DNA from 2 places in the Paraburkholderia sp. SEWSISQ10-3 4 genome. Region 1 is predicted to be linked to the other one. Evidence: riboswitches for the same ligand, from Rfam matches in the RefSeq annotation. Region 1 holds a riboswitch; the other holds the start of a gene.
What was found. Region 1 has a riboswitch for ZMP and ZTP ahead of glyA (serine hydroxymethyltransferase). Riboswitches for the same ligand answer to the same signal wherever they lie in the genome.

Region 1 (14,280 bases):
TCAGCAAAACGATCGGCAGGACAGTGCCGCTATTGAGAACGCGTGATCGACGACCCGTGCAGGTAAGACGCGTCAAATGTTTCGACGACGCGCGGCGGTGCGTTGGATTGCAAAGTCTTTCCGTCACAGGAGATCCTCCGCGTAATTGCGTATCGCCACGCGCCGCCAGAAAGCCTGTCGCGCGCGCATGTCGGCGCCAAGCACGCTCGCGCCGTCGCAGTCGACGTAGCGCATACGCCGTCCTTGCGGCGCTCCCCGGACGAGCACGCAGAGATCGACCGCGACGATCTTTGCCCATTGGCTGTCCGTCACCGCCGATGCATCTATTGCAGCCAGGCCACCGGCCAACCAGTACCTGAATCGCACGCGCTCGACGCCTTCGACCAAGGGCTGCGCAGACCCTGCCTTGCCGTTGCCTTCGCAGTAAAGCTCCGGCTCACCTGTCGACGCGCTGACTCTCGCGAAGTACCGGTTGACCACCAATACGCCCTGCTCGCCGAGTGCCGCGTTGTTGTTCGTTACAGCCTGGCCGAGACAGTCGGTCGTTTGGCCGGTCGCTGACGGCCACGTCGAAACGGCGTCCCCGACATAACGAACCACAATGCCATCCGAGCGACCCGGCAACGCCTCGCAGGCGACGCTGTCGTCCGCACCGGTCGGGCGACCGCCAGAACAACCGAACAACGGCGGTGGACTATTGAACTTCACGACGTCCGCGGGCACGAAGCCGGCCATTTGAATTTGCTGGCCCATCAGCGTAAGCGCGCTCAGGCCGGCTTCGCGGATCCGCATCACATCGCCCGCGCGCTCGAACACGTTACGCTGCGTTGTATAAAGCGCGACCGCGCCGGCGGTCACCACCAGCCCCAACGCAATTGCGATCACGAACTCGACGAGCGTATGCCCACGCGCGGTAGCCATACGTCGTGTCATTTTGCGAACGCCAGCACAACGCATGAGGAGCCCGCTGGAACATCCACCCCACCGCACGACTCGGGCTTGTCGATGACATCGCCGGCGCGTGGCGTGTCACGCAGGGTCGCCCACGTAACGCGTGCGGCAGATACACCGCCACTCTCGCCTACCGAAGCCTCACCATGCGGTAACAAAGTCGCTGCACACGCGCTCCATTGCCTGATCGCAGAATCGCCTGCCGAAGGCTCGCGCATTGCTTCGACAACGGAATCGGCTATCCATGCTGCGTGCTCGCGCATTGCCATCGCACGGGCTTCGCGCGCAGTCCACAATTGACCGGCGATCAACCCGAGCGCCGTCACTGCCATCAAGGCAACGGCGAGCATTACTTCGATTAGCGAACTACCCCTATGTCTCGTTGAACACGTTGCTGCGCAATTGCGCACCCGTGAGTTGGACGGATATCGGCTCACGACGCAGCTCCACACGCGCCCTCGACAATCCGCACGCGCCCGCCCGCCGCGATGCGGATGCAGCGCCGCCACTTGTCGCCTTGCGTCGCTTTCGACGGCACGCGTGGCGCGATCTCAAAGCTGCGAAAGGTGCCGATCAACTGCCCCGCCGGCGGCGTAAACGTGAGATTTGTCTGCGTCCCGGTGATGCTGACCGCAGCGAGCAAAGGATGCGCGCGCAGCAGTGAGAGCGTGCCATTCCGTTCGGCCAACACAGCCCAGCCACACGACCAGTCCGTGACGCCGTTGCCACAAGCTTGCCCTGCGGCAAGACAACGACGTGCCGCGTCGATCCGGCACACAGTGACGCGGGCACCGAGGCGCAATGCCTCGCTGCGCGCATAGGCGAGCGTCGAGGCAAGCGCTTTCGCACGCGCGTCCACCTGGTCCCGCAGGTGCCACGCAACGAACGACGGTGTCGCCATCACGGCGACTATCGCCAGCAGCGCGACAACAGCCAGTGTTTCGACAAGCGTAAAGCCGCGGCGCGGCCACAAACAGACTGCATCCCATTTCATCTGCATCCCTGATCGTTTCAAAGCACGCAGCCAATCTAACGATTCGCAAGCGGGTCAACAATCGGCCGAATGGCCAGGTGGCACTCAGACGCTATCCCGCGCAAAAATGCACGCGTGACGAACCATAACGGGAGCGGAGATGCAGATGCGCAAACCTACGCAGCGGAAAACAGAACCTGGCGCGCAACTTCAGGCGCGACAGAAATCAGCGCTTGCGGGACGGCTTGGGAGGAGAGGAGGCGCGGCGAAATTCCTCGATCACGTCCTCGAATTCGGAGACGTCTTCGAAGCGCCGGTAGACAGAGGCGAAACGAACATAGGCAATCGTGTCGAGCGCACGCAACTCGTTCATCACGAGTTCGCCGAGGCGCTCGCTGCGCACCTCGCGCTCGCCGCTGCCGAGCAGTTGATACTCGATGCGGGCGACTGCCGCATCGATCGCGTCCGCTGCCACTGGCCGCTTACGCAGCGCCAGTTGCATGCTTGCGACGATCTTGCGGCGATCGAATTCCGTGCGGCTGCCGTCCTTCTTGACGACCGACGGCAACGCCAGCTCAACCCGCTCATACGTCGTGAAACGTTTGTCGCAGGCCGGGCAGCGGCGGCGCCGGCGAATCGTCGCGCCGTCTTCGGATACGCGGGAATCCACAACTTGCGTATCGGCGTGACGGCAGAAGGGGCAGTGCATGGCGGCTTAGCGGTAAACCGGGAAGCGCTGGGTCAGCTCGGCGACTTGCGCGCGCACACGTTCGATCGTGGCTGCGTCTTCCGGGTTGTCCAGCACGTCGGCGATCAGGTTACCTACCTGCTCCGCTTCCTTCACGCCAAAGCCACGCGTGGTCATAGCCGGCGAGCCGAGACGCACACCGCTCGTAACGAACGGCTTTTCCGGGTCGTTCGGAATCGCGTTCTTGTTGACCGTGATGTGTGCCGCGCCGAGCGCCGCTTCCGCTGCTTTGCCGGTGATTTTCTTCGCGCGCAGGTCGACCAGCATCACATGGCTTTCAGTGCGACCGGAGACGATGCGCAGCCCGCGCTTGACCAGCGTTTCCGCCAGCACGCGCGCGTTCTCGACGACCTGTTGCTGATACGCCTTGAACTCCGGCGACAGCGCTTCCTTGAACGCGACGGCCTTACCGGCGATCACGTGCATCAGCGGACCACCTTGAATGCCCGGGAAAATTGCCGAATTGATCTGCTTTTCGAACTCGGCCTTCATCAGGATCACGCCGCCGCGCGGGCCGCGCAGGCTCTTGTGCGTGGTGGTGGTGACGAAATCAGCGTGCGGCACCGGGTTCGGGTAGACACCAGCGGCGACGAGGCCGGCATAGTGAGCCATGTCGACCATGAAATACGCGCCGACCGACTTGGCGATCTTCGACATCCGTTCAAAGTCGATGCGCAGCGAAAACGCCGACGCGCCGGCCACGATCAGCTTCGGCTTGTGTTCCTGAGCCAGTTTCTCAGCAGCGTCGTAGTCGATGTCTTCGGCTTCGTTGAGGCCATAGCTCACCACGTTGAACCACTTGCCCGACATGTTGACCGGCGAACCATGCGTGAGGTGACCGCCGTGCGCGAGGCTCATGCCCATGATCGTGTCACCCGGCTTGAGCATGGCGAAGAACACGCCCTGGTTCGCCTGCGAACCGGAGTTCGGCTGCACGTTGGCGGCGTCGGCGCCGAACAGTTGCTTAACGCGGTCGATCGCCAGTTGCTCGGCGATGTCCACGAACTCGCAACCGCCGTAGTAGCGCTTGCCCGGATACCCTTCGGCGTACTTGTTGGTGAGTTGCGAGCCTTGCGCAGCCATCACGGCCGGGCTCGTGTAGTTTTCCGACGCGATCAGTTCGATGTGCTCTTCCTGACGGCGGTTTTCCTGCTCGATGACCTTCCAGAGTTCAGGATCGACGTTGGCGATGGTGCTTTGGGCTCTATCAAACATACGGATTCCGTTGAGTGTGTGCAGGTTGACCGGATCGTGCGCCGAATCTTGCGTAGGGGGTACGCAGCGCTGCTGGCGGCTGGGCCAGCCCTGACGTGGCGGATGGAGAGTCGCCGCACACGCGAGGCAGGACAGCCACCGTCAGCGCAGATCAATGCGCGCGGATCACGGCTGCCCAGGCGAACGGCAAAACGGCTCCCTGCGCTTCACGGTGGGTTGCTCCACCTTGAACCCGATTGCTCGAATCGGTTCTATCGCCAGTCACGCAGGGATGAGCGCGTTAGTTTATTGGAAGAGGATCGAATAGGCAACCGGCTTCCTGCCGGGCCCGCGGATGCTCGCGAAGCCGGTCCTGGCGCCGCTGCGAGCGGCGCACAAACGTCTGATGAAAGCACGCCCGGAAGCCGCTCCGCGTCACTGCCGCAGCCACTCGTGCGACTGGTTCATCCTTGCCGCAGCGCCGCATTGGAAGTAGGCTTGGGGCCTTTCTCTCCTACCAACCAGGGAACTGCAATGATCGTGTTCGTCACCGGAGCGTCCGCAGGATTTGGCGCCGCTATCGCTCGTGCTTTTGTCAAGGGCGGCCATCGTGTCGTCGCCACCGCGCGCCGCAAGGACCGCCTGCAGGCACTCGCCGACGAACTCGGCGATGCCCTTTTGCCGTATGAACTCGACGTGCGCGACCGCGCCGCCGTCGAGGCCGTGCCGGCCTCGCTGCCCGCCGATTTCGCCGCACTCGACGTGCTCGTCAATAACGCCGGCCTCGCGCTCGGCATCGAACCGGCGCAAAGAGCGAGTCTGGACGAGTGGAACACCATGATCGAGACCAACTGCACAGGCCTCGTGCAGGTCACGCATGCGCTCCTGCCCGGCATGGTGGAGCGCAACCGCGGGCACATTTTCAATCTGGGCTCGGCGGCCGGCAGTTGGCCTTACGCGGGCGGCAACGTGTACGGCGCAACCAAGGCGTTCGTGCGCCAGTTCAGCCTGAATCTGCGGGCCGATCTGGCCGGCACGGCACTGCGCGTGACGGACATCGAGCCGGGCCTGTGCGGCGGCACCGAGTTCTCGAACGTGCGTTTCCGCGGCAACGACGAAAAAGCGGCCAAGATGTACGAGAACGTACAACCGCTGACACCCGAGGATATCGCCGACTCGATCTACTGGATCGCCACGCGTCCCGCTCACGTCAACATCAACACGATCGAGCTGATGCCGGTGGCCCAATCCTTCTCCGCTTTGTCCGTTCATCGCGGCTGAAATCCCGGCTGAGGCCCGCCAGACGGGGCGCACATCTTGAAACAGACCTCGGGGTGTGCGTTCCGGTAAAATGCGCCGCATGAATATGTCGACCAGCCAGCCCGGCACGGAAATCGGCTTCACGTGGCCAATCCGCGTGTACTACGAAGATACCGACGCCGGCGGCATCGTGTTTTACGCGAATTATCTGAAGTTTTTCGAACGTGCGCGCACCGAATGGCTACGCGCGTGCGGCGTCGACCAGAACCGTCTCGCCGGCGAATCGGGCGCAATCTTCATCGTGCGCAGCACCGCAGTCGACTATCGGGCACCGGCCCGGCTCGACGATGTCGTCAAAGTGGTGAGCAGAATCGAACGTCTTGGCCGCGCGTCGGTCGATTTTGCGCAGGAAGCGTGGCGGGACGGCACGCTGCTTGCTACCGGTTCCATCCGGGTCGGCTGCGTCGAGCGCATTGCGCTGCGGCCGGTCGCGATTCCTCCGCCGGTTCTCGCGGCTTTGCGGCGCGGGCCGGGCGTGAACGACGGTGGCATGTCAACGGACAACGACTGAACCCCGTTGTTACGGGGCCAGTGAACTCGTATCGATCAAGCAACACAAAGCATGGTTCGGCTTGCAATATCGCCGATGCTTCCGTTTTGCTCACGGCAAGCTTCGAGTGACCTTGCAGCCGGACGCCCCCTTCCGGGACGTTAAAACGAACCTTTATGAACACTACACAAGATCTGTCGATCGTTTCTCTCGTACTCAATGCGAGCCTGCTGGCGCAGGCCGTCATGGCGCTGCTGCTTCTGCTGTCGCTGTTGTCGTGGACTTTCATCTTCCGCAAGTGGTTTGCGATCCGCCGGGCGCGCGCGCAAACTGAGCGCTTCGAACGCGATTTCTGGTCGGGCGGCGACCTGCAGGCGCTCTATCAGAGCGCCGCGAACAACCGCCACACGATCGGCGCACTGGAACGGATTTTCGAATCCGGCATGCGCGAATTCCTGAAGGGCAAGGAAAAGCGGCTGAACGATTCAGGCGCGATTCTCGATGGCGCACGCCGCGCCATGCGCGCCGCGTTCCAGCGTGAAATGGACGTGCTCGAGGCAAATCTGGCATTTCTCGCGTCGGTCGGCTCGGTCAGCCCGTATATCGGTCTGTTCGGCACGGTGTGGGGGATCATGAATGCGTTCCGCGGCCTCGCCAACGTGCAGCAGGCTACGCTTGCGAACGTAGCTCCAGGCATTGCCGAAGCGCTGACCGCTACCGCAATCGGCCTGTTCGCGGCGATTCCGGCCGTGGTCGCCTACAACCGCTACGCACACGACATCGACCGTCTGGCGATCCGCTTCGAGACCTTCATCGAAGAGTTCTCGAACATTTTGCAGCGTCAGGCACAGTAAGGAGTCCACGATGGCAGGCTCTTCCTCCAGCATGCGCGGCTCCCGTCAGCGCCGCGCGATGGCCGACATCAATGTCGTGCCGTACATCGACGTGATGCTCGTGCTACTCGTGATCTTCATGGTGACCGCGCCGCTCGTCGCCCCGTCGATCGTCAATCTGCCGACCGTCGGCGGCTCCGCGCCTCAGCAGCAGACCCCACCGGTGATCGTCAATATTCGCGCAGACGGCAATATGAGCGTCAAATACAAGGACGACGCGGGCGCGCAGCAGCAGGAAGACATGACCAAGGCCGATCTGCACGGCTTTATCGCCGACCGTGCGCAATCGCACCCTGACCAACCTGTCGTGATCGCCGCCGACAAGACCGTGAAGTACGAAGTCGTGATGAACGTGATGTCCGAGTTGAAGGCTCAGGGTGTCAAGCGCGTTGGATTGCTCGTCAAATCACAATGATCCGCAAGAATTCCGAATACCCGCTTCAGCCGCCGCGTGAACGCGGCACCTGGCGAGCCTTTGTGTTCGCTCTGGTTATGCACGCGCTGCTCGGGTTCTTCCTGTATCACGGCATTCAATGGCAGAACAGCACGCCTGAAGGCGCGGAAGCAGAACTGTGGACCGAGGTGCCGGATTCGGCTATTCCGCGCCCGCCCCCACCGCCGCCTGTGCCGGTTGCCCCTGCCCCGCCGCTGCCGGACGAACAGGCCGACATCGCGCTGCAGGAAAAGAAACGCCAGCAGCAGGAAGCGGCCCGTCAAGCGCAACTGGCCGAGCAACTGCGTCAGCAGAAACTGCAGGCCCAGCAGGAGGCCGAGGCGAAGCGCCAGCAGCAACTGGCGGCCGATCAGGCTGCGCAAAAAGCAGCGGCTGCCAAGCAGAAACAGTTGCAACAACAGCAACAGCAGCAGGCCGACAAGCTGAAACAACAGCAATTGGCCGATCAGCAAAAGCAGCAACAGGAACAGCAGAAACAGGCCGACGCTGAGGCGCAGAAGAAGGCTGATGCGCAGAAAGCGGCGAAGGCCAAGGCTCAGGCCGATGCAGCGGCACAAGCCAAGAAGCTGGACGCGGAACGTCGTGCGCGGCTGGCCCAGATGCAAGGTTCGGCGGGCGCTCCTGGCTCGACCGGCAATGGACTTGCGAAGAGCGGCACGGGTAGCGGCTCGGGTGGCACGGCGACATCGCCGGGTTACGCGGACAAGGTGCGCCGTGTGGTGCGTCCGAACATCTCGTGGGGTGGCGAAACGGAAGGTCTGGAGACAGTCATCTCCGTGCGCTGCTCGCCGACAGGCACGCTGCTGGACGCGCAGATCGCGCACAGCAGCGGTAACTCGGCGTGGGACGATGCGGCACTGCGGGCCGTCCAGCGTTCCAATCCGATGCCTCAGGACATCGACGGGAAGACGCCGACCAGCTTCAAGATTACGTTGCGCCCAGCAGGTTGATTGCAACAGTTTGACAGTCAGTTGACAGCAGACGCCGCGCCCCGCCCAGCGCGGCGCGCCCGGGAACGAATTAGTTGTTTTCGGGTCTCTCTGCTGTCATGAAGTGTTAGTAAAACCGTTTTTGGGGAAACCATTCAGCATGAGTTTGATGACCAAGCTAGGCCTGCGGACACTTGTAGCATCGTGTTTGATCGCCGTCGGCGGCGCCGCCCACGCACAACTCAACGTCCTCGTGACAGGCGTCGGGTCCACCCAGTTTCCAATCGCAACGGCGAATTTCGCCAATGAAGCGAACTCGCCGCAGCAGGTCAGTACGATCGTGCGTCAGGATCTGCAACGCAGCGGCAAATTCACGAATATCGACGCGGGCAGCACGCCCGTCGCAGAAACCGATTCCGTCGACCTCGGCAGCTGGAAGGCCAAGGGCGCCAACGCGTTCGTGTCAGGCAGCGTGAACCGCTTGCCGAACGGCCAGTACGAAGTGCGCTTCAAGCTGTACGACACCGTCAAGGGCGAAAGCCTGGGTGGCCTCGTGCTGGTGAGCCCGGAAAGCGGCTTGCGCATGAGCGCGCACAAAGTCGCGGACTATATCTACGCGAAGCTGATGGGCGGCCGCGGCGTGTTCGCCACGCGCCTCTCGTACGTCATCAAGACCGGTGGCCGTTATCAGTTGCAGATCTCCGATTCGGACGGCCAGGACGCGCACATCGCGCTGTCGAGCCCCGAGCCGATCATCTCGCCGGCATGGTCGCCTGACGGCACCAAGGTCGCTTACGTTTCGTTCGAAAAGAAGAAGCCGATCGTCTACATCCACGACCTGCCTACGGGCCGGCGCGTGGTCGTATCGGACCAGAAGGGTAACAACAGTGCGCCGGCATGGTCGCCAGATGGCCGCACGCTGGCCGTCGCGCTCTCACGCACCGGCAACACACAGATTTTCGCCGTCAATGCAGACGGCAGCGGCCTGCGGCGCCTGACGCAAGGCAGTTCGATCGACACCGAACCGTGCTTCTCTCCTGACGGCCAGTCGATCTATTTCACCAGCGACCGCGGCGGTCAACCGCAGATCTACAAGATGTCGGCCCAAGGAGAAAACGCCGGCGCCGCGCAACGCGTGACCTTCACGGGCAGCTACAACACCAGCCCGCGCGTGAGCCCGGACGGCAAGCAACTCGCCTATATCTCGCGCGTCGGCGGCGGCTTCAAGCTGTATATCCAGGACCTGCAAGGCAACACCGCGACGGGCCTGACGGACACCACACACGACGAATCGCCGAGCTTCGCGGCGAACGGTCAGTACATTCTTTACGCCACAGAGGTGAACGGCCGTGGCGTGTTGGCCGCAGTATCGACCGACGGTCGCACTCGGCAGGTCCTGTCCGTTCAGGGTGGCAGCGTACGCGAGCCATCCTGGGGCCCGTTTATGCAGTAACGTTCATGCAACAACACAAGGAGAGTAACAAAATGATGTCAAAACTTCGTTTCGCATTTGCCGTATTGATGGTCGGTGCGCTGGCCGCATGTCACTCGGGCGTCAAGCTCGACGAAAACGCTAACAAGGGTGGCGCAGTTTCGACGCAACCGAATCCGACCGATGTCGCTCAGGTCAACGTCGATCCGCTGAACGATCCGAACAGCCCACTCGCCAAGCGCAGCATCTACTTCGACTTCGACAGCTACTCGGTCAAGGACGACTATCAATCGCTGCTGCAACAACACGCGCAATACCTGAAGAGCCATCCGCAACGTCACGTCCTGATCCAGGGCAATACCGACGAACGCGGCACCAGCGAATACAACCTGGCACTCGGCCAGAAGCGTGCAGAAGCGGTTCGCCGTTCGCTGTCGCTGATGGGCGTGACGGACTCGCAAATGGAAGCCGTGAGCCTCGGCAAGGAAAAGCCGCAAGCTACCGGTCATGACGAATCGTCGTGGGCACAAAACCGCCGCGCCGACCTCGTGTACCAACAGTAAGTAACAGGTGATGAGCCGAATGACGCATCGTTTCTCCTGGCTGCGGTTTGCCGCAGCGGCCTGCGTCGCGGGCACGGCCTTCGCGGCTGTGCCCGCGCATGCGGGCATCTTCGACGACGATCAGGCCCGTCAGGCCATTCTCGATCTGCGCTCGAAGACCGATAGCCTGTCGAGCCAGCTGTCGGCCGCACAACGCACGATCCTCGATCAGTCCAACCGCCTCGATCAGCTGAATCAGCAGGTCGCGACGTTGCGTGGGCAGAACGAAGATATGGGCAACCAACTCACCACGCTGCAAAAGCAGCAGAAGGACTACTACACCGACCTGGACACGCGCCTGAAGAAATTCGAGCCGCAGCAACAGACGGTGGACGGCGTCCAGGGTGAGGTGCAGCCGGGTGAAACCGATTCGTTCAACGCGGCTTCACAGCAGTTCCGCAACGGCGACTTCAAGAATGCGGCGGCGTCGTTCCGCAGCTTCATCGCCAAGTTTCCGAACAGCCCCTACCAGCCGACCGCGCAGTACTGGCTCGGCAACGCGCTGTACGCGCTGCGTGACTACAAGGGCTCGACGGCGACCTGGCAAGGTGTGGTGGCCAAGTATCCGCAGCATCCGCGTGCGCCGGAAGCGTTGCTCGCGATTGCGAACAATCAGCTCGAGCAAGGTCAGAAGGCTGCGGCCAAGAAGACGCTGGAGCAGATCGTTGCGCAATACAGCGGCACGGACGTCGCGCAGTCGGCTCAGAGCAAGCTGTCGCAGATCAAGTAGTCAGCCGTACAAGGTTTGGCAGTTGATGTAACGCGCAGTGGCCACGCAGTCTTCAAATCAATAGTCACGCGCGCCTCTCGCTGGAAAGCCCAGGGTAGCGATACCTTGGGCTTTTCACTATCTGAAGTGCGGAAAACTCGACCCACCACCATGGGTTGACAACCTGCGGGTGTCATCGCTATAATCTCGCTTCTCTTTTGGGTCGTTAGCTCAGCTGGTAGAGCAGCGGACTTTTAATCCGTTGGTCACAGGTTCGAATCCCGTACGGCCTACCAAAAGATTCAAGGGCTTGCACGCGTCAGCGTCGCAAGCCCTTTTCTTTTTGCGGCTCGAATCCGCGCGAGGTCCAGGCGAATCACGCCGTCACCGTTCACCTCGTATCCGCTCGCATCACCCCGACCGAATGACGTCGCGAAAACGCCGTTTGAGTGACGAGCGAAATCGGTGAAATCGGTGAAATCGAAACGATATCGCCGCACCCTTTACACGCGCGCGAAGCATTCTCACAGCGTCAATCACAAAACCTCACGCAACCACAAGACCTCTCTTACATCACGCCTCTTCGATCCTGAACAGATACAACGGACTCCGAACATTGATATTTATTGAGACATAAAGACGTGCAATGATCGCCGCCGATTCTGCGAATCACGCTGCAACGCTGCGTGAGCAAACGCTTTGGCAACGCCACAGACCTCTGCGCTTTCATTCCGTCAACATGACCAATTTTCTGTTCGACCTCGTCTCAAACCTCGTTTTGCTCGCTATCGTGCTGAGCGCATGTCATCTGTGTAACCGGCTCGTACCCAGCGCTGCGCTCAATGGCGCGCACGTTTTCGTCGTGCTGGTTTCCGCCGCCTTGCTTCTCGATGCCGCGCTGACCTTTCTCGTGTTCGCCGATGCGCAGAGCCGCTACGGCAGATTCAGCACGCCGACCGCGTTCTTCGAACGCGCCGGCGCGTATGCGCTTGCAGCGATTACCGCATTGGCGTCGCGCTACGTGACACGTCGCGCGCGCGCCGCCAAAACCAACCACAACACGCTGGTCATTCGCACGTCCCCGTATTCCGAATCTCATCTACCGATGTAATCTCACGCGGGTCGTTTTCTTCTATTACGCAATCCGCATCATCAACAGGAACGGACCTTGCGGTTGCGCGCGCCGTCGCGTATAACTTTCGAAGACCGAGATTTACCGTGTGCGCCCGTCGCCGGGCATTTGCCGCTGTATTGCACTACCGCCGTTCAATCAGTCGAAGGCAACTCAACCAGCGAGGAACATCTTGGATCTCGAAACCGTGCGCGTATTCATCATGACCCGAGGCATCGACCTCGGCACCAAAGTACTCGGCGCAATTGTCTTGTGGATCGTCGGCCGGTGGGTCATTGGCCTCATCACCGGCTTGCTTCGCAAACTGTTGTCGAAAAACGGCCGCGTCGATCCAACACTCGCTCATTACCTCGGTTCGATTCTCGGCGCACTGCTGAACCTGCTGCTGATCCTTGCAATCCTGCAGGTGTTCGGCGTCCAGACTACTTCGTTCGCCGCGTTGCTCGCCGGACTCGGCCTTGCAATCGGCACGGCGTGGGGCGGCTTGCTCGCCCACTTCGCGGCAGGCATCTTCATGCAGGTGCTGCGGCCGTTCAAGGTGGGGGATTTCGTGATGGCGGGTGGCGTCACGGGCACGGTCTCGGAACTGGGGCTATTCGGCACGACCATCGTAACGCCCGACAATGTGGTAACCATTGTGGGCAACAACAAGATCTTTTCGGACACAATCTCGAACTACAGCGCATTGCCGGTGCGGCGCGTCGAGCTGACCGCGAAGATTGCGAACGGCGTCGATCCTACGGATGCGATGGTCCGGTTGAAGGCAGCCGTTACGCAGATCCCCAACGTGGCCGAGAGTCCTGCACCGGATATCGAAGTGTTGAGCTTCACGCCGGAGGGACCGTTGCTGTGCGTGCGGCCCTACACGCACACCGACCATTATTGGCAGGTCTACTTCGACACCAACCGCGCGATCATCCAGACCTTCAAGGATGCGGGCTATCCGACACCGGAAACACCGATCGCACCGCGCATCATCAGTTGAGCATGATCGGGGTTTAGTAGGTCTCTAGATCCAGCCCGACGTCCGCTAAGGTGAAGCGTTCTTCGCTGTCTCAGCGCTTCAACCGATCAGACGCCAGAGCGCAAAACGAAAACGGCGTCGCGAGATTCGCGACGCCGTTTGTTCGTTCAGCTTCTTACTAGGTGAAGCGTTAGTGGCTACCCGGCTTGGCCGCGGCGTTTTTACGTGTCATCTTCCATACCGCGCCGAGCACAACCGGCACCACGGCCGCGCCGATACCCACCAGCACGATCAGGTTCAAATACTGACGGATGAACGGAATGTTGCCAAAGAAGTAACCGAGAAACACTAGCAACAACACCCAAAGCAGCGCACCCAGAATATTGAAAAGCTGGAACCGGCTAACCGTCATCTCCGACGCGCCCGCCACGAATGGCGCGAAAGTCCGCACCACCGGAATGAAACGCGCCAGCACGATGGTCTTGCCGCCGTGTTTTTCGTAGAAGTTATGAGTCTTCTGCAGCGCGCTGCGGTCGAGGAAGCGTTCAAGGAAAGGGATGTGCGAATTGAACACCCGAGGCCCGATAGACCGCCCGACCATGTAATTAACCGTGTTGCCGACGACCGCAGCGATGAGCAGCAGCACGATCAGCAAACCGAGATTCATCTCGCCGGTCGCGCAAAAAGCGCCACCGATGAACAGCAGCGAATCGCCCGGCAAAAACGGCAGAACGACCAGCCCGGTTTCGCAGAACACGATCAGAAACAGCACCGCGTAAACCCAGGCGCCGTACTCGTGAATAAAGACTCCCAGAAACTTGTCGATGTGCAAGACAAGGTTGGCGAACTGTAGCAGCGTGTCCAAAAAGCGTCCTTTATTAAGCGAATGTGAGCGTGGCGGGAGCGGCCGCGTCAGCAGCCTTGCGGGCGATGCGCAGCGAGCGCGTGCTCGTCGCCGGAAATTGACCGCGTCATGATACCGAAAGTGCCCGGCTGCGATTAAAAAACTGCCGTGCGCGGGCAATTTCGGCGCCGTGCAGCGATTCGGCAGTTCTGTGGTCCCCGGCCGCAAGACCGCGGCGATTCCTACCTTCGGCCCGCATCCAGCCTGTTCGCGCCGAATCGCTATAATTTCGCCATGTCAGAATTCTCCGAAACGCCTGCCGGCATCGCCGACGCGGCCGCAGTTTCCGCCGCAGCGCCCGTCCCACGCCCGTTGCGGGCGATCCAGCCCCTGCCCGATCAGTTGATCAGCCAGATTGCCGCCGGCGAAGTGGTCGAGCGGCCGGCCTCGGTGGTCAAGGAATTGCTGGAAAATGCGCTCGACGCCGGCGCGCAGACGCTGCGCATCCTGCTCGACGAAGGCGGCGTCAAACGCATCTCTATCACCGACGACGGCTGCGGCATCCCCGAAAACGAGCTCGCGCTCGCGCTGATGCGTCACGCGACCAGCAAGATCCGCTCGCTCGCCGAACTGGAAGCGGTTGCC
Region 2 (14,280 bases), on a different contig from region 1:
AGACAACTGGACCTATGTGTGGTCCGACTTGCTGTCAGGAAAGAGTAGGACCATCACGCAAACCGTGACGTCCGTCAATGCGGATGGGAGTGCATCTCTTCAGATAGGGTCCGGAAGCGGGCATGTAGAGCTGACCTCTGAAGCAAACGTGATTCCCAACGCGGCCGCCCAGCACGCCTGCGGTATCGCGCTTCATTTTCCGCTGCGGGCCGGAACGCGCTACGAAGCGGACTGCCAGGCCGCCGGCGAAGCGAGCACGACTGTGCTGCGGCGCGCCCAGTGCGAAGTGCAAGGTGTGGAAGAGATCAAGACAAGGGCCGGCTCGTTCTCCGCGATCAAGATCAGGATGACGGGAGTCTGGACGCCGCAATCTGGCTTTGGGGGTGGACCGATGGAGGAGACACTGTGGTATGCCCCAACCGTCAAGCGCATTGTCCGTGAGGAGTTTCAAAGCCGCATGGCGGGAAAGGGCGTACCCGCGACGACCTCAACTGAGTTGGTGCGTTACGCGGTGAGACAGTAGCGCGTCGTCGGCTGTGTCAACCATCGAAATTGGAGCGTCAGCGCGCGGGTGAACGGACTTTGCCGTCCACCACTAATGTGCGTTTGTCTGGTGTGACGTCGTATTCGACCGTTTGCGCCGGTGTAACGGCACCATAGGAAACACCGTTCACATAGACGATCCCGCCCTTCAGTTCAATCGTGTCGCCGCCGACCCGCGCGGTGCCCTGTTCGCCCTGTAAAACCGCGCCGGCGCAACCCTGACTTGTAAAACTGCGGACTGACGTAGTCGGCTTCACAGGATTCCCTTGCTGGTCCGGAGAGAAAAAATGCGGGACAAAAGGACCATGTAGCGCAGCATTTGCCGCGCTGCATGGCGGTGCATCCTTGCTGTCGGCGCCGTGGACAGTTCCGAAACTGATCATGCACCCGGCAAGCGTGGCAATCGTCGGGGGCAACAGTTTGTTCATGCTGATATCCGTTATGTCGTGAGTCCCTTAGACCGGAAATCGATTTCCGAATAGCGCGGTGTCCGCGTCTGGCTGAAGCATGACGCCTCAGCATGGGGCGCGCCGCTAGTCATCGGCCGCCTCGTCTTCCTCCATTGTGTCGATCGTGTCGTCATCCTCGGAACGCGTCAGGACAAACTCAGCAATCGCATCCCAGTGCCGCAACGCCTTGACGCGATCACCGTCCATTACAAACTCGAACGTCGTCTCCGGGCTCAGGTAACTGCGGAACTGCAGGTCTTTGAACGGCACCAGAACTTCAGTAGGCCCGTTTGGAAAGCGCAGAGTGAGCTTCTGTTCACGGTTCAGTCGCACCGCGGCTTTGATCCCAATCGCCGTTACGTAGGTGCCCGTGATTTTGTCGATGACGGACTGGGGCACCGTATCGGGTGTCCGCTTGAATATCGCCTCGGCCTGATCAAGCCACAGCACCGCCCGGTCGATGTCACCCAGCGAACTCGTCTGGAACAGGACGGACCATGCGCCGTCGACTTCGTCATCGGGGGTGTCGAAACGGTCGTAATGGAAATGGTTCAGCGGAAGACAGGTCTGGCGGAATGCCAACTGCAACTGATTATTCTCGAGCGAGATCGTCAATGGCCCATACGCCGGGTGTTCGTATCGACCGACATAGCCGGCCAGATCATGCGACGGGCATGTATTCGGTACGGGGTTCGGCACAACCCTTTGGCGAGCTTCCCTAAGGCTGTTCCTCGCCCGCCTGGTGAAATCGAAAAGCCGCTGAGTCCAGTCCGTTGGCGGCAGACCCAGCAGACGGTCATAGATTTCGTAGCCCACGGCGTTGCGCAGGATCGCGCAATGGTCGCCGATAACAAAGACGTTTACGCCGATCTTCTCGTTCGGCAAATACGAAACTTGCGAATGGAACGCGCGAAGATCTCCACCGTGACTTGCCAACAGGTGCCCTCTGTACGACGCCGTTTGTCGACCCATGCCATAGATGCCATTCAGTTCCGGCGTGAATCCCAGAACTTCATTCATCACGTCAGGAAGTGCAACGCCTGGTGCCAGCGTTGCCTTGAGAATACGCTCGGGAATCACCTGCTTGCCGGCCACCCGGCCTTTATTCATCAGCATCAGTAACCAGCGGGACATGTCATCCATTGTGGCGACAATGCTGCCGGCGGGGCTCGACTCGTCGGCGTCCATGTACGGCGGCTGCCACAGTTCATCGCTGTCGCGCTTCTCCAGAAACGGCACCGCAGGTTCTGCTCGCGTGAGCATGTCGGCTATGGTGAATGCCGTGTCAGTCATGCCAAGCGGCGTAAGTATCTCGTCCCGCACGAAGTGGTCCCAGCGCTTCCCGCTCAACAATTCTATGATGTGGCCAACCGCCTCATACATCATGTTGTTGTAGATGAATTTCGAGCGCAGCGGCGCAGTCGGCTTCATGAAACGAATTCGCTCGAACAATTCCGCCAGCGAGAGGCGTGCCTCGTACCAGATCATGTCGTGCCGCGGTACGCCCGTCCGATGACTCAGCATATCGCGCAGCGTGACGGCCTCGTCGAGCGCCTTGTCATAAAAGCGCAGGCTGGGGACGAATTCGCGGATCGGCCGATCAAAACTGAGCAGGCCGCGATCGACGAGGAGGCCCGCCGCCACAGCCGTAAACAACTTCGTATTCGATGCAATTGGGAACCACGTTGCCGCGGTGTACGGCAGCTTGCTGGCATGGTCGCGATACCCATAGCCCTTCGAGAGCACGACCTCGTCGTCCTTGGCAATGCTTACGCCGATGCCCGGCACGTTCCAGTCGCTTATCAATTTCTCCATGAAACCGTCAAAATCACCCAGTTCTCTCAGCATCGAATTTGTCCTTTAACGGCAAGTTGATCGTCGGAAAACGTTTATTGCGGCTTTCTAAGGCATTCGGGATGAAACCGATGGAGATCGTAAAGCAGAAAGGGGAAGTAAAGCAGAGTTGCCTGACACATGACTTTCATATGTCAAAGCAGGCGGGCAGTCACTCAAATTGTTGAACTGGTAGGTCGTTCGGAGGATGACGCGCCGTTCATTTCAGAGTTTTTTAGCGCTTTAGATGCGTTCGGCATAACCCCGATGCCGCTCGGCAGGTGGTTTCGTCAAGCCCTTTCACATCCTGTGAGCTGATGAAGTCTGAGCGGTTGATTTCTTTCAGCGCGGCCACCGTTTGCGAGAGACGATGGCGAAGCTCACGGCGATCGCGCCCGTCTGGACCTGGCGATCGTCTGCCGAAGATACCCCGGCGAAGCGAGGGCGACGCGGGCCGCGCTTCCTACCAATCAAAGGATCCTGCGCAGGTTCAGGATCGCTGGCGTGCTCGTCAACCGATACCGCTATGCGTCCCAGCTGGTGTGGATGACACTTGGGGCTCGTTGAGGCCATGGGTAATCTCGTGTGAAAGGACATACCCGTATTGAACAACTCGATCATCGATTAGTAAAATGAATGATTTGATCGATACGATAACGAACCAGAATGGAACTCAAACTGCTGAGGACGTTTTTGTCGGTCGTCGAACTGCGTCATTTCGGGCGGGCGGCGGACGCTCTGCACATGAGTCAGCCGGCGTTGAGCAAACAGGTCGGCGCGCTAGAGGCTAGCCTAGGCGCGAAGCTGTTCGAGCGGGGTCGACATGGCGCGGAGCTGACGCGGTTCGGGGAAATTTTCCTGCCCGATGCGCAAGCGCTCGTCCACGATGCGGACGAGATTCTCGCGCGTGCGCGGGAGGCCGGCAGCGGCAGGCGTGGGCATTTGCGGATCGGCATTTGTTTGTCCGTGCTGACGATCGCGCCGCAAATCATTGCCGACTTCCGTCAGCAGTATCCGGGCATTGCCGTCGCGTTGAGCGACCTGTCTTCCGCTGAGCAGACGCGCCGCCTTCTGGCGGGGAAGCTGGATGTGGGCTTTATGCGGGCACCCTCGGTCGACGGCCTCTCATCGCTTCGTGTGATGGAGGAGACACTGGCGCTGGCGTTGCCCCCACGTCTTGAGCACGTGCGTATTCCGTCCGATTTTGGCAAGCTAAATGAAATAGGTTTTCTGGCCTTGCGGCGTGCGCGCGGACCTGGCCTCGCTGCTCAAGTCGAAAGCTGGTGTCGCGAACAGGGCTTCGTACCAAACGTGACGCAACAGGCTGATGATGTGCAGTCTGTCCTGGCATCTGTCGCTGCTGGAGTCGGCGTCGCGTTCGTTCCCTCGCGTGCGCAACATCTTCTTCGGGACGCTACCGTCCTGCCACTTCGCGGAAAACACGCGAAGTGGCGTGTAGGACTTGTGTGGGCGGATGCGCAGAAAAATCCGGTTACGTCACGGTTTGTCTCGTTTGTGCGCGCTGCGCTGAAAGGCGTCTGATTCTTCTTTTCGGCGACAACTTACCTGAGGGACGAGTCGTAGTCGGCGTGCCAACGATTCGGACGCACCACGCTACTACTCGCCCGCCCTTCTTGATCGCCTAGTGTTGCGCGACGACCGGTTGCTGATCCGTGTCGGTTCTTAACGCTGCGGCAGTTTTCTCTGCCGGGCTTTGGCGTTGCGGCTCATTTGCGGTGGCCATCGGTTCGCCTGCTCGCTGCGCCACCTCTTCCGCAAGCAGGTTCGCTGCGTGGCGTGCTGTGATGCGACTTTGCGGAACGCCCTTCGCATCGAGCGCAATCACCTTGTACAACTCGCGGTCGCATTCGAGTTCCTGCTGATATTGCTCAGCCTTGTCCACCAGCAATTCAAGAAGCGTCTGACGACGCCTTCTTTCCTCCAGCGTGATGGAAGGATTCCTACATATCTAGGACGCAAGTGTGATCAAGGTATCGAGTTGAGCCAGGTGCCGGTCGCATAAATCGAAGGCCGACAGGGCAAGCTTTTCGTATTGGATTGCGTCGACAGCCGGACGTGATGCGGGTTGATTTTTGCTGGGCTTGCTCATGGTGACGATCTCCCTGTTACTTCTTGGATCGCCCGACACTCGCTTGGGAAGGGGGTGAGCGGGCACGTAGCAGGTTAGCAGACCGGGTCGAAAACAAACCGGCGAGCCTTGCGGCTCCCCACCACGGCCCGCCCATAGAAATATAGACGTGCAGAGGTAGACGCACGACCCGCCTGAGCGGGTGTGCGGTTTTCGACTACAGGCTGCTAAACCCGGCCGCCGGGTGTTTCCCAACGACCTGGCAATTATAAATCAGGTGGCGTGGAATGCCTTCAACCTTGTAGGCCAAATGTTTGATTTTGGCCAAACGGATAAGGGATGCTAGGACGAAGGGGCGTGTGTTTGGCCGGTGCTTCGATTCGCCGCACGAATACCCGATCCCAACTTCAGCGAATGCGCATTTTCGATCCGCTTGAGTCACTCAGAATTCGCTTCCCGCTGTCCGTTTTCGCAGCGGCATGAGACTTCCGCCGAAGACTCATCGGCTCCGCGCAGCGTCACAGGGACTTTGGGAACAACGTCCACCGCATGGGAGGTGAGTTCTGCTTCGACAGGTTCGATGATCGCAACGAGACCAGTCTCCAATCTGACATGGCGTTCGAACAAGGCGAGAAGTTCAGGGCGCAGTCCGTCGCCGCGTTGTGCTGCAAGAGCGTGAAGCGAGAGAAAGGGCAACATGGTCAAACTCCAGTCGATGAAAGACAGGCGAGCGCGATGACGATGAAAGAATTGACATGTCGGACGCCTGCGAGATCAGTGTGGTTCGGACGCGCCGCGCGTCGTCCGCCGACCTCGGCAATGCGGGATCGAATGCTCAAACTAGCGCAGCAGACCGGTACGGGCACTCCGTTTCTTGCTGTTCAATTGAGATGAAGGTCTTCGAGTATTGCAGCAAGAAACGGGGGGCCGCTGACCGCTCGCGCCAATATTGTTCAGGCAGAGAGGAGCGATCGTGCATCTCTCTTTCAACCGCAGTCAATGAGGAATTCACCATGTCCAAGGAAGATGACAACAAGGCCATCGTAGGCCGCTGGTTCACCGATTTCTGGGGCAAGACCTGCAACCTCGAAGTCGTCGACGAGCTTGCCGCTCCCGACATGCTTCTGCGCTACTCGCTGCACGAGCCGCGCCGTGGACGCGAGGACATCAAGGCATTCATGAGCGATTTCCGCGAAGCATTCCCGGATCTCAACTTCTGGGGTGCCGCCGATCTCATCGCCGAGGGGGACTACGTAGTCGGTCGTTGGGAAGGTGGCGGCACACATACCGGTCCGGCATTCAGCGATTTCCTCGTTGGATCGTTGCCGGCTGCGACCGGACGGAAAATGCGCTTCACTGGCACGACTGTGCTCCAGCTAAAAGACGGCAGGATCATTGAAGAAATCGGCCTGGACGACGGCGTGACCGCTCTGCAGCAACTCGGACTCATCAAAACAGCGTGATCGAAGGCACGATGCGTCCGATATGTTTGCGTGACGCCATGTGCATCTAACGCTACAACGGGTCGGGTGTACCCCTGCTCGTTGTAGCCCGTGACGCCAACCGTGAAGGTCAAGCCTGTGGCCAGCAACAGTTATTCGAAGCGGCAGCGTCGGCCGTCGTTTCCTGGCCGGTTGCTGCCTGACGCGGTCGGCTCACTTCGACCCAAAACGGCCGGTCAACTCTATCGACAGCGGACACTCATTGGATGGCTGCACACGCACGTTCGGCGGCACTGACGGTTTGGGCGATAAGCGTTGAAATTGTCATCGGCCCCACACCTCCCGGAACCGGCGTCACCGCTGCGCATCGGCCCATCAGATCATCGGGATGGATGTCGCCTATGCCGCCGGGATGGTAGCCGGCATCGATAACAATTGCTCCGTCGCTGATCCAGTTGCTACGAATGAAGTTCGGCTTTCCTACTGCGCCGACGATGATTTCGGCACGTCGAATTTCCGCTTCAAGATTTGATGTCTTCGAATGGCATAGAGTGACCGTCGCGTTCGCATTCGATAGCATAAGCGCCATCGGTTTTCCAAGAATGGGACTGCGCCCCACGACCACGGCCCGCTTGCCAGAGACATCGATCTTGTAATGAGCCAGCAAGCGCATGATTCCGGCGGGCGTTGCGGACCCGAAGGCGGGTTCGCCTAACGCCATCAAACCAAAGCCGTGGCTGGTGACGCCATCAACATCCTTGGAGATGGATATTCTGTCGAAGCACCGGCGTTCGTTCACATGTGCCGGCACCGGGTGCTGAAGCAGAATGCCATGCACCGTCTTGTCAGCGTTGAGCTTGTCAATCGCGGAAAGCACGTCATCCGTCGCCGCGCTCGCAGGCAACTTGATCACAATCGAGTCCATACCAACTCTCCGGCATGCACTGCCCTTCATGCTGACGTACGTCGCTGACGAAGGATCATTTCCTACAAGGATCGTAGCCAGTATGGGTGTCTGGCCGCCATTTCTTGCCTTGAGGGCCGCAACGTGTTCGGATAGTTTCCGCTCGTGCAACGCCGCTACTGCTTTACCGTCGAGAAGTGTGCTCATGCGTTTCCCCCTTGCATGACCAATCTGGAACCGGCATGGCTCAAATACTGAACAGGGCAAAGCGGGAGTGAATGGGAGCGCGATTGATTAAGCGCGAGCCGCGTGGACAGAGAAGGGATTTTGGCAATGATCATGGGCAGTCTCAAAGAGATTAATCAAGATGCCCAGGCGAACGGCGTTCGACCGTCTACGCTTCCCGATGGTGACCCATCTATTGCTCGCCAGTTAGGTAGACACGTTATTTTAGTCGGCTTTTTTGTGGCTACGCAAGGTCAGTCGCAGAAAGCAAAGACATGGATTGCCAACGATTCAGGTGTCTGCGTCGCTTGGCCGTTTCTGGCCGACCGTCGCCCAACGCGACAGGCTGCGCCTGCGCCTGAGCTTGGGCGGCCCTTTGGTGTCCTCTGAGTGGAATCTACACTGTAGGCGTTACACGCTAATTTGTTTGGCCGATAACGCCGTCTCTATGACCGTGCCGCCTTTGCAATAGGTTTGATACGCGGTCGATCCCGTTCGCCACGAAACCACGGTGTTGATCGATGTGCCCACGTACATAACGGCCGCAAAGTCATCGATGGCAATCGAAGATGGGATCGACCGGGTTTGTTGTGCTGCATGTAACGTCTCGCGTCTCTTCGAATCGCTGCTGTAATGAACGGCACAGCCACCAGGCAGTAATCCCAGACAGTCGAGCGGACGATACGCTGAGCCCCAGAACGAATCGGTGAGCCCGGCCTCGAACCAGCACATTGCGCCTGCACTCATGCCCGCGAGCAGCACACCGCTCCCCCACGCCTCTTTCAAAACCGTATCAAGCCCCCACTCGCGCCAGACGGCAAGTGCAGACTTGGTGTTACCGCCACCGACAAAAATGGCGTCCTGCTCAAGTAGCCTTGCACGGAAGTCGGAGACAAGAATCGACCTCGCGTCGGGTTGCCGAAAGAATGCAAGATGAGACGTTTCACAACCCAAATCACCGTACGCGGCGTGGAACTTGTCGAGATGCGCGGGCAAGTCACCGCTGGGCGTGGCCAGATAGCAGATACGCGGTCGCGCCTTTCCTGTGAGACCAGTGATATGCCTGTCGATGGGCGATGGCGTGTCCTCCATCATGAAGCCTCCGCCGCCTACTGCAAGGATACGTTGCATGGATGCCCCCGGCGTTGATCGTGGGTTGTCGCGCGAACTGGAAGCCGCTTGGTTTCGCGATTGTCGACGATTTGGGGGGCCGAGTCGACCGTCTGAAAGTGGCCGGACTGAGCCCTCCGGCACCCGACTCAGATCGACCCGTACCGGTCTCTCGACATACCCAAAAGCGGCCATTGGTCCGTACATCACCAATTACTCGCCCTATGCATTCGACCGTTTCGTTTGGATCCGCGATTGTGGCCTCGCAGTCGCGTGCATCGCATCCTCACGCGCGTTGTGGGCCTTGGCAATCCACTGTCCGCGCTGCTTTAGATGGAATTGGCGGCTAGCGAGCACGTCGATTGCAGCCACTCATGCAGGAACCCGAAGATCCCAAGAGAGGGCGACACGCTTGGTAACGCGTCTGTGGACACCCGCTCAGAGCGGATCATCTCTTCCGCTGCGGGCCGTTCGAAACACGTCTGCGCTTGCGTGCGCAGCGGCCCCGAATCATCTTCGACAGCGTCAATCAATCCGTGAGGGCGAGTAGCAGCTTGAACCACAGGATCATATTCCAAGCCCAAAAAAGCAGCGACTGACGGGTTTGCTATTGCTCCCGAAGTGGTTACCGCCAAAGCAATAAGTACGCATACTTTCCGCATTGGAGCCTTATGGTTGCCGTATGGCTAGATCCTTCAAACTTCCCCGTCGTCGTCGACGTATCGCCGTAGATTGCTGACGATTTAGCTATGCGCGCCGACGGTCCCTTCATGGCCGCAAGCTGACAGCTAGGCTATGGAGGCTACCGCCCGTCGTGTTCGTCTGCCTCGCCGTCGCGGAGTATCCGCAGCATGGCGTTTGCTGATTGTTGCCCTTCACGACAATCACTTAACGAAGGAAGCAATTCGGGTGAGGTCGAAGAAGCGGCCGCGCCCGCCGCCGTATTGGCAGGCTGATCGCCGTTACTCAGCGATTGAAAAGCGCGCCGGGCGGCGTTGCGGCGATTTGGTGGTCCGCTCAACGCGCGGGCTGGCGCCACGGATGAAGAGGATCGCGCAGATTGCTACCATCGTCCAGATGCTGAGAATTACGGTCAAGGCACTCATTTCAGTCTTCGGAAGTTCGACACTGCGATTAGTTCTGTCTGGCCTGACGGCCAATCAATGTGTCGTAGGTTAGTCGGTACCTTTGAGCAATAGCTCATCGATCAGGCACGTGGTCAGTGCCAGCTGCTTTTCGAGCGATACGCGCGCTACTTCCGCACCCACCGTGTCGCCACGTGCGACGGCGTTGTGAGTCTGCGTCGCTAGGCGCAACACGGACTCCGACGCGAGGTGCAGGCCGCGCATCATGCCCGCGTCGGAGTAGGCGAAGGACCGTTCCAATCGGACATAGATACGTCCGGCAGGCCAACTTCGAACTGGTAACTTTTGTCGTGGCGGAAAGACATCTCAGGCTCCCTGCGCGATTGGCACGATGTCAGTGTGCGCCGACGATGGGGAGTCCAATCCGTTAAAAAGAAGCCAATTTTGGAGTTAATCCGTCGCCCCGCATAGGGAGCCAGGAGTTCGGCCTTATGGAAAGCTTCGCATAAGACCGATGAAGGGGCGTTGAAGCAGGCAAGCGCGATCGTCAGTCCCAATACATCCACGTCGTCCACCGCCCTCTTACGCCCGCCTGCCGTGCTGGGTTCCCCGACGCACCACAACCAGGGCAATACCTCCGAGGATTGCTGCCGAGGCCAACACGATTCGGATGGTCACGCTCTCTCCAAGAAATACGACTGCGCCAAGCGTCGCGATGACCGGCACGCTCAACTGCACCGTGGCCGCATTGCCGGCTTTCAGACCGGGCAACGCCGTGTACCAGATGGCGTAGCCAATGCCGGAGGCCACCGCGCCGGAACCCGTTGCGTACCAGAAACCGGCGCAATCAATCGAAGCGTGGGCGGACATGGCGGCGCTGAGCGCAGCGGCGAGTGGAACTGCTCGCAGGAAGTTGCCGGCCGTCACCGCGGTGGGATTTCCTGCGCCCTTGCCGCGCAGCGAATAGATGCCCCAAGCGACGCCGGCGCCGAGCATAAGGACAGCGCCTCCGAGCGGTGGCGCCGAGAGGCCGGGAAGCAGCAGCCCGGCAAGGCCTGCCAACGCGCATGTCAATCCGATCCATTGCTGACTTTCGAAGCGTTCACCCTTTCGGATGCCGTAGCCGATCATGGTCGTTTGCACAGCGCCGAACAGAAGTAGGGCTCCAGTGGACGCCGGCAGGCTCAGGTATGCGAACGAGAAGGCGGCAGCATAGGCGAACAGCGCCAGCGCCGACAGCCAGTTTCCGGCGCCGCTCACCCTGCAGCCCCGGAGCCGCACTATCAGCGAGAGCGAGAGGGCGCCCGACGCGATACGGATCGACGTAAAGGTCGCTGCATCGATCCCGGTGCCTTTGAGGGCTAGCCGGCATAGCAATGAATTCGCTGCAAACGCGACCATTGCAAGCAGCGTCAGCACAGTGACACGCACGGGTGACACGGAAATCCCCCAAAAAACCTGAATCTTCCGCCAGTATCCGGCCATTGCGCTGCCAGTACGAGCGATGATGGTGGCGGAGCGATCCACATCGACGGTTGGAGCGACTGATTGTGTTTAGAAAGGCGGCACTAAATGCGCGTTGATCGACCAGCGGTCATTGATGGGCGTCAGTGACCAGTCGTCTCTGGCCCGAACGCGGCCTTTTGCAATCGGCTCATGCCGACCCAAAGGAACGCAATCCACCCGAAGCCGTACATCTGTTTAAAACGCGCTGGTCCCCGGGGCGACAGAAATCCGCTTTTGACCAATACATCAGGGGGTGGATTTCGCCCTGTACGTTAGCTATGCTGAACAACACCAGCTCACCCACCGTGGCACCTGGCCCTTCACCACACGTCCGCTCTGGGAGTAGTTTATGCAAAGCACACCAAACGCGGGTCGGCAGGAATCAGGCGCTAACGGCGCGTCCCAGCCCGAACTCACGCCTGAGCGATTACTCCAACTGGGCATGGGATTCTGGGCGTCCAAGACATTGCTTTCCGCTGTCGAACTCGGCGTGTTCACGCGCCTGGCGAGCGGTCCTCACAACGCGGCGGAACTCACTGAAGCGCTCGGACTGCATCCGAGATCGGTTCTCGATTTCCTCGACGCGCTGGTCGCATTGAATTTGCTGGAACGTGAAAACGGGACCTACCGCAATACGCCGGACTCTGACCTGTTTCTCGACATGGCCAAGCCAAGCTATGTGGGTGGACTACTGGAAATGGCCAACGCCCGGCTATATCCATTCTGGGGCTCGCTGACCGAAGCGCTTCGCACCGGACAGCCACAGAACGAGGCGAAACAGGGTGGTAACCTCTTCGACTCGATTTATCACGACGAACACACGCTGCGAAGTTTCCTGCGAGCGATGAGCGGGGTCAGTCTGGGTGCAGCCAAGGCGATTGCGCAAAAATTCCCCTGGCAGAATTACGGCACCTTCATCGACATCGGCACGGCACAAGGTGCCTTACCCGTGCAGGTCGCGCTCGCCCATCCCCACCTACGCGGCGGTGGCTTCGATCTGCCGGTGGTGGGCCCCGTGTTTGACGAGTACGTGACGTCGCACGGCCTGCAGGAGCGACTCCTTTTTCATCCGGGCGACTTTTTCAAGGATTCCTGCCCCTCGGCCGACGTGCTCGTTATGGGACACATCCTCCATGACTGGGACCTTGAACAGAAGCTAGTACTCCTGGCGAAGTGCTACGCGGCACTGCCTCCTGGAGGTTGCCTGATCGTCTACGATGCGGTGATTGACGATGACCGCAGGCGGAATGCCTTCGGCCTTCTGATGAGCCTGAACATGCTTATTGAGACGTCCGGTGGCTTCGACTATACCGGCGCGCAGTGCTGCACATGGATGAAGGAAGTCGGCTTCACGCAGATACGTGTCGAGCCTCTTGCCGGCCCGGACTCGATGGTGATAGGAATCAGATAGAAGCGGGGCGGCAGCCCCTCAGCATCCTCCGCTGCGGACGTCGACGCCACGCTGTCAACGAGCCATTGCGCGCATTCCGTGACCGTCCGCAACGGCCGGCGAGTGTAGTTGTCGAACGAAGGTCGGCTTGCCGGACGGGAAGCCGACGTTTGAATGTCCATCCGAGAGCGCCGGCCAGCGGCCGTAGATGGCCGAACTCAGCCGGATGATGAGAGACTCAGTTCGACCCCGAGCAACTCTCTCCGAGCGACTCGAACATGCCCGCTTCAGTGGCGATAACAGCCCCATGTTCACCGCAAGGCCAATGTTGCCAACCGATAAAGCAGCCCGCCAAACCACACGCCATATCGTCGCGGTTACCTGCAACTTCTCGTTGACTATGTCGACGCCCAAGGATGCGATGGATCAATCAGCCACGAAGTGCACGTGGACTGAAGCGGACCTGCTGGCCGGCGCGGCGTGCAGCATCTATCAGGGCCATGCTGGCGGGCGAGTCTGAGCGAGGAAACGCGTAGAAACGTGCAACCGGCAACTTGGGTAATCCTTGTTCGCGACCCAATACGCACAGGCCTTCCACTCGCTGACTTTCGGCGATGACCGTAACAGCAAAACCCGAGCGCGCCGCCGACAGGCAGCCCGCCATGCTGCTGCTCTCGAACACCAACCGCCACGCCCGGCCCGCCTTGTTCAGTGCTGTAATCGCAGACTCCCGATAGATGCATGGATCGGGAAAGACGGCCAGCGGCAGCGGCTGGTCAGGATCCAGTGGTTGATCCTCCGAGAACACCCAGATTAGCGGCTCTTCCCACAGCAGTTCGCCGCCTTTTTCGACGCGGTTGCATTGCTTGCCGAACACAAGATCCAGACGACCGCGCTCTTGCTGGCGCAATAGATCGGCCGTGACGCCGACTTTCAGATCGATCGTCGCCTCAGGGTGCCATTGGCGAAAACGCTGCAATACTTTGGGCAGCCACGTTCCCGCAAAGTCTTCCGATGCACCGACCCGCAGCAGCCCGCGCAACGGCGCGCCGCGCAGTTTCGCGCGGACCTCGCGCTCCAGATCCAGGATATTGCGGCCGTAGGCGTACAAGGTGTCGCCGCCCTGCGTCAACTCAAGGCGGCGAGTCGTGCGTGTCAGCAGGCCAACCCCGACGATCAGCTCCAGACGCTTGATATGTCCGCTTACGGCCGACGGCGTCAGCGCCAGACGCTCGGCGGCCATGGCAAAGCTGCCGCTGTCCACGACTTCGAGAAAGGTGCGCAGCAACACGGTATCGAGCGGAACACCGTCGGCGGCAGTCAGAATGTCCATCAAATCATTCGACACGAAAAATTATCAATGGTGAATGATTATTCAGCAATCGACACGATAAGTCGAGCTATCGTGGCACATCCCTGATTGCACGAGGAACACCATGCACACCTATCGCCACGCCGCTACTGAGCGGCTCGACATCGCTTATCTCGAATGGAACCCACAGGGGCCGCGCACAGCAGTGTTGGTGCATGGCTGGCCGGACAGCCCGCAGTGCTGGAAGAGCGTAGCGCCGATACTGGCCAGCTCGGGTTACCGTGTGCTCGCGCCGGCGCTGCGAGGCTTCGCGCCCACCCGGTTCCTCGATACGGCCACGCCTCGAAGCGGCCAGTTGTCCGCGCTGGGCCGCGATCTGCTGGATTTCCTGG

Region 2: linked by a shared signal. The riboswitch ahead of M0D68_RS02925 (tetrahydrofolate dehydrogenase/cyclohydrolase catalytic domain-containing protein) and the one ahead of glyA (serine hydroxymethyltransferase) in region 1 are both predicted to bind ZMP and ZTP.

What each region holds. Positions count from the first base shown of each region.
Region 1 covers NZ_JALPRI010000024.1:44,741-59,020, forward strand. Annotated here, with positions in the region: gene M0D68_RS30690 (PilX N-terminal domain-containing pilus assembly protein) at 1-76, opposite strand, end outside; gene M0D68_RS30695 (PilW family protein) at 124-921, opposite strand; gene M0D68_RS30700 (prepilin-type N-terminal cleavage/methylation domain-containing protein) at 930-1,361, opposite strand; gene M0D68_RS30705 (GspH/FimT family pseudopilin) at 1,385-1,945, opposite strand; gene nrdR (transcriptional regulator NrdR) at 2,151-2,633, opposite strand; gene glyA (serine hydroxymethyltransferase) at 2,640-3,887, opposite strand; ZMP/ZTP riboswitch at 4,054-4,162, opposite strand; gene ydfG (bifunctional NADP-dependent 3-hydroxy acid dehydrogenase/3-hydroxypropionate dehydrogenase YdfG) at 4,401-5,147, shown strand; gene ybgC (tol-pal system-associated acyl-CoA thioesterase) at 5,218-5,697, shown strand; gene tolQ (protein TolQ) at 5,853-6,530, shown strand; gene tolR (protein TolR) at 6,541-6,984, shown strand; gene tolA (cell envelope integrity protein TolA) at 6,981-7,973, shown strand; gene tolB (Tol-Pal system beta propeller repeat protein TolB) at 8,113-9,405, shown strand; gene pal (peptidoglycan-associated lipoprotein Pal) at 9,438-9,947, shown strand; gene ybgF (tol-pal system protein YbgF) at 9,967-10,716, shown strand; tRNA gene M0D68_RS30760 (tRNA-Lys) at 10,916-10,991, shown strand; gene M0D68_RS30765 (hypothetical protein) at 11,435-11,806, shown strand; gene M0D68_RS30770 (mechanosensitive ion channel family protein) at 12,000-12,812, shown strand; gene M0D68_RS30775 (DedA family protein) at 12,982-13,656, opposite strand; gene mutL (DNA mismatch repair endonuclease MutL) at 13,930-14,280, shown strand, end outside.
Region 2 covers NZ_JALPRI010000001.1:637,432-651,711, forward strand. Annotated here, with positions in the region: gene M0D68_RS02890 (hypothetical protein) at 1-523, shown strand, start outside; gene M0D68_RS02895 (sugar ABC transporter ATPase) at 561-971, opposite strand; gene M0D68_RS02900 (serine hydrolase) at 1,077-2,840, opposite strand; gene M0D68_RS02905 (LysR family transcriptional regulator) at 3,492-4,367, shown strand; partial or broken gene M0D68_RS02910 (hypothetical protein) at 4,468-4,935, opposite strand; gene M0D68_RS02915 (hypothetical protein) at 5,353-5,613, opposite strand; gene M0D68_RS02920 (ester cyclase) at 5,928-6,377, shown strand; gene M0D68_RS02925 (tetrahydrofolate dehydrogenase/cyclohydrolase catalytic domain-containing protein) at 6,616-7,467, opposite strand; ZMP/ZTP riboswitch at 7,623-7,706, opposite strand; gene M0D68_RS02930 (peptidase E) at 7,897-8,616, opposite strand; partial or broken gene M0D68_RS02935 (hypothetical protein) at 9,771-10,045, opposite strand; gene M0D68_RS02940 (DMT family transporter) at 10,263-11,120, opposite strand; gene M0D68_RS02945 (methyltransferase) at 11,536-12,597, shown strand; gene M0D68_RS02950 (LysR substrate-binding domain-containing protein) at 13,007-13,909, opposite strand; gene M0D68_RS02955 (alpha/beta fold hydrolase) at 14,013-14,280, shown strand, end outside.